DNA from 2 places in the Pantoea sp. Lij88 genome. Region 2 is predicted to be linked to the other one. Evidence: predicted binding sites of a transcription regulator. Region 2 holds the regulator's gene; the other holds the start of a gene.
The links. The regulator CRP, encoded in region 2, controls carbon source genes, mostly activating them, when cyclic AMP is high. The targets are predictions, from matches to a motif close to ATGTGANNNNNNTCACAT.
Positions count from the first base shown of each region.

Region 1: a site for CRP is predicted at 1,182-1,199, ahead of PU624_RS19010 (CdaR family transcriptional regulator). Genes of this name have one in related genera too.

Region 1 is NZ_CP118269.1:3,221,098-3,223,565, reverse strand. Features, by position in the region: gene degP (serine endoprotease DegP) at 1-1,112, shown strand, start outside; gene PU624_RS19010 (CdaR family transcriptional regulator) at 1,297-2,454, shown strand.
Region 2 is NZ_CP118269.1:419,197-421,664, reverse strand. Features, by position in the region: gene PU624_RS05780 (OsmC family protein) at 280-684, opposite strand; gene crp (cAMP-activated global transcriptional regulator CRP) at 988-1,620, shown strand; gene PU624_RS05770 (YccS/YhfK family putative transporter) at 1,678-2,468, shown strand, end outside.

The sequences.
Region 1 (2,468 bases), 1.1 Mb from region 2:
AGCAGGAAAAATTCCGTGCTCTGGGATCGGGCGTGATCATCAATGCTGAAAAAGGCTACGTGGTCACCAACAACCACGTGGTGAACAACGCCACCAAAATTCAGGTGCAGCTCAGCGACGGTCGTCGCTATGACGCAAAAGTGATCGGTAAAGATCCCAGCTCTGACATTGCACTGATTCAGCTGCAGGAAGCCAAAAATCTGACCGCAGTGAAAATTGCTGATTCTGACAATCTGCGCGTCGGCGATTACACCGTGGCGATCGGCAACCCGTATGGTCTGGGTGAAACCGTGACTTCCGGTATCGTCTCAGCGCTGGGACGCAGCGGCCTGAACGTAGAAAACTACGAAAACTTTATCCAGACGGATGCGGCGATTAACCGCGGTAACTCTGGTGGCGCGCTGGTTAACCTGAACGGTGAACTGATCGGGATTAACACCGCCATTCTGGCGCCGGATGGCGGCAACATCGGTATCGGCTTTGCTATCCCGAGCAATATGGTGAAAAACCTGACGGCGCAGATGGTGGAATTTGGTCAGGTGAAACGCGGTGAGCTGGGTGTACAGGGGACTGAACTGAACTCCGAGCTGGCAAAAGCGATGAAAGTCGATGCACAGCGCGGTGCCTTTGTCAGCCAGGTGCTGCCAGACTCTGCGGCCGCTAAAGCAGGGATCAAAGCGGGTGACGTGATTGTTTCGATGAACGGCAAACCGCTGAGCAGCTTTGCTTCGCTGCGTGCAGAAGTCGGTTCACTGCCGGTTGGCACCACCCTGAAACTGGGCCTGCTGCGTGACGGCAAACCGGTCGATGTCTCTGTTCAGTTGCAGCAGAGCAGCCAGGCGAAAGTGCAGTCCGCCACCATCTACAACGGTATCGAAGGCGCTGACCTCAGCAATGTTGAAACCGGTGATAAAGGTGTTCGCGTGGATAACGTGAAAGCAGGCAGTGCTGCGGCGCGTATCGGCCTGAAAAAGGGTGACGTGATCCAGGGGGTTAACCAGCAGCCGGTAACCAACCTCGGTGAGCTGCGCAAAGTCCTCGACACCAAGCCCGCCGTTCTGGCGCTGAATGTGAAGCGCGGTGACAGCAGCATCTATCTGCTGATGCAGTAACTGCACGGCAACTGATGAAGAGGCGGACTACGGTCCGCCTTTTTTATGCCTGCTTTCAGCCACATCAGAGTGTGATACTCACCGCAAATTCGGTAAATGACTGCCCGGCTCTGTGCAATTGCACAATGTTCTGCGCGCGGTGCATGCGTATTCTGTTTCTCCCCCCTCTTTTCAGGAGTAATGGATGGCTACCTATCACCTTGATGCCCGGCTGGCCCAGGATATCGTGGCGCGCACCATGAAAATTATTGACAGCAATGTCAACGTGATGGATGCGCGCGGCCGGATTATTGGCAGCGGTGACCGGGAACGCATTGGGGAGTTGCACGAAGGTGCGCTGCTGGTGCTGTCACAGGGGCGCATCGTCGACATCGATGAGGCGGTGGCGAAACATCTTCATGGCGTGCGGCCTGGCATTAATCTGCCGCTGCGTATTGATGGTGACATCGTGGGGGTGATAGGTCTGACCGGCGAGCCGCTGGCGCTGCGGCACTATGGCGAGCTGGTCTGCATGACCGCAGAGATGATGCTGGAGCAGGCGCGGCTGCTGCATATGCTGGCGCAGGACAGTCGTCTGCGTGAAGAGCTGGTGCTGAATCTGATCCGCAGCGATACCCTGTCGCCACAGCTGACCGAATGGGCACAGCGGCTAGGCATCGATCTTAACCAGCCGCGTGTGGTCGCCGTAGTAGAGGTGGATAGCGGTCAGCTCGGCGTCGACAGTGCGATGTCAGAGTTACAGCAGCTGCAGACGCTGCTGACCACGCCGGAGCGCGATAATCTGATCGCGATTGTGTCACTGACCGAAATGGTGGTGCTGAAACCGGCCCTGAACGGGCACGGACGTTACGATCAGGATGATCATCGCCGCCGCGTCGAGCAGTTGCTGCAGCGGATGAAAGAGAGCGGTCATCTGCGGATGCGAATCGCGCTGGGTAACTTCTTTACCGGGCCAGGCAGCATCGCTCGCTCATACCGGACGGCGCGCACCACGATGATGGTGGGCAAGCAGCGGATGCCGGAGGTGCGCAGCTATTTTTATCAGGATCTGGTGCTGCCTGTGTTGCTCGACAGCCTGCGGGGTGGCTGGCAGGCCAATGAACTCGCCCGGCCGCTGGCGAAGCTTAAGAGCATGGATAACAACGGCCTGCTGCGGCGCACGCTAATCGCCTGGTTCACCCACAACGTCCAGCCGAGCGCCACCGCGCGTGCGCTGTTTATCCATCGCAATACGCTGGAGTACCGGCTGAACCGGATCTCTGAACTGACGGGGCTGAATCTGGGTCATTTTGATGACAGGCTGTTGCTCTATGTGGCTTTGCAGCTGGATGAGCAGGGGTAGCGGGTAGATTTTTG
Region 2 (2,468 bases):
CAGATAAGCTCAACACGCAGGGAACCGGGTCAGAAGAGGAAAGCGTCCCGCGCCTGGGACAAAAACGCCGGGAGCGTTTTTGAACAACGCAACGCGTTGGCCCGGCAACGGGCGCACCTCAGGGATGAGGTGCGTAATCGCGCGGGCCGAGCATGCCATGGATGGCGGTTTTTGTGTCTTTCCGATCTGACCCGGTTCTCTGCGCAGGCACAGTCTTAAAGCAACCTGCATCAGACACTAGAAGTGAAGTTAACAGGTCTGCGATGATCCCTGCGGCCATTACAGCTCAACCACTTCATAGCTATGCGTCATCGTCACACCTTTACCCAGCATGATGGCCACCGAGCAATATTTTTCAGCAGAAAGATCCACGGCGCGTGAGACCGCTTTATCCTGGAGCGCTTTACCACTCACGATAAAATGCAGGTTGATGTGCGTAAAGATTCGCGGCGCCTCTTCACGACGTTCTGAGGTCAGTTTTACTTCACAATCAGCCACATCATTGCGGCCTTTTTGCAGAATTGAAACCACATCAATCGCGCTGCATCCACCGGCCGCCATCAGCACCATCTCCATTGGGCTGGGCGCTTTATCACCCGAATTGCCATCCATCAGTATCTGGTGGCCGGATGAGGATTCTCCGAGGAATGTCAGCCCTTCTACCCATTTCACTCTTGCCTGCATGATTTTTGCTCCGGAATACGCTGTTTTGTCGCCAGAGTACGCTTTCGCCTGGTAAACAGCAATCCAGAGAAATCCGCCTGTAGCTGAAGCGAGACAACAGAAGACAGTCGGCAAAAGCTGTGCTACAAACAGTGCTGAAAATATTTTTCGTCACCCGATGACGAAGCCGGGAAGGATGATGCGCACTGCGCCTGATGCGGCCCGAATGATTTCCTGAAATGGAAACGCTTGAAGCTTTCACCGCCTGACAGGGAAAACTGCCCCCTGTATTTTGGGCACGATTACAACAGAGGATAATAGCGAATGGTTCTCGGCAAACCGCAAACAGACCCTACACTCGAATGGTTCCTGTCCCATTGCCATATTCACAAGTATCCATCCAAAAGTACGCTGATTCACCAAGGTGAAAAAGCTGAAACGCTTTACTACATCGTGAAAGGTTCCGTCGCGGTTCTGATTAAAGATGAAGAAGGCAAAGAGATGATTCTTTCCTACCTGAATCAGGGCGATTTCATTGGTGAGCTTGGCCTCTTCGAAGAAGGCCAGGAGCGCAGCGCCTGGGTACGTGCGAAAAGCGCGTGCGAAGTGGCGGAGATTTCTTACAAGAAATTCCGTCAGCTGATCCAGGTTAACCCCGACATCCTGATGCGACTCTCATCGCAGATGGCGCGTCGCCTGCAGGTCACGTCTGAAAAAGTGGGTAACCTCGCTTTCCTCGACGTCACCGGGCGCATTGCACAGACCCTGCTCAACCTGGCGAAACAGCCAGATGCCATGACGCATCCCGACGGCATGCAAATTAAAATCACTCGTCAGGAAATTGGCCAGATTGTTGGTTGTTCACGCGAAACCGTGGGCCGTATTTTGAAGATGCTGGAAGATCAGAACCTGATCTCCGCACACGGCAAAACCATCGTCGTTTACGGCACCCGTTAATTCCTGTCACCCACGGCGTGATGGCAACATCACGCCGTTATTGTTTGTGTTGGGCCGATGTGGCGTCGAATCATTTACCATCCTGAAGTTAACTACGCCTTGCGGCAAACGCTGGTGCTCTGTCTGCCGGTGGCGCTGGGCTGGCTGGCTGGCGACCTGCAAAAAGGTCTGCTGTTCTCCTTAGTGCCCGCCTGCTGCAACATCGCCGGTCTGGATACCCCGCATAAACGCTTCTTCAAACGTCTCATTGTTGGCGGCAGCCTGTTTGCCCTCGGCAGCTTTCTCATTCAGTGGCTCACCCTGCATGCTATCCCACTGCCGCTGATCCTCTTCGCCATGCCCCTGCTGCTCGGCGTCACCGGTGAAATCAGTCCGCTGCATGGCCGCCTGCTGCCCGGCACCCTTATCGCCGCTATCTTTACCCTCAGCCTGATTGGCCGCATGCCCATCTATGTCACCCCGCTGCTCTATATCGGCGGCACGCTCTGGTATGGGGTGTTTAACTGGTTCTGGTTCTGGCTGTGGAAAGAGCAGCCGATGCGCGAGAGCCTCAGCCTCATCTACCGCGAGCTGGCTAACTACTGCGACGCTAAATATACCCTGCTGACTCAGCTCACCGATCCGGAAAAGGCCCTGCCGCCGCTGCTGGCGCGTCAGCAGAAAGTGGTCGATCTGATCAACACCTGTTATCAGCAGATGCACATGCTGTCGGCCAGCCGCGATCACAGCCATAAGCGGCTGACGCGCGCCTTTCAGGTGGCGCTGGATCTGCAGGAGCACATCTCAGTCAGCCTGCATCGGCCGGAAGAGGTGCAGAAGCTGGTCGAACAGAGCCATGCCGAAGCGGT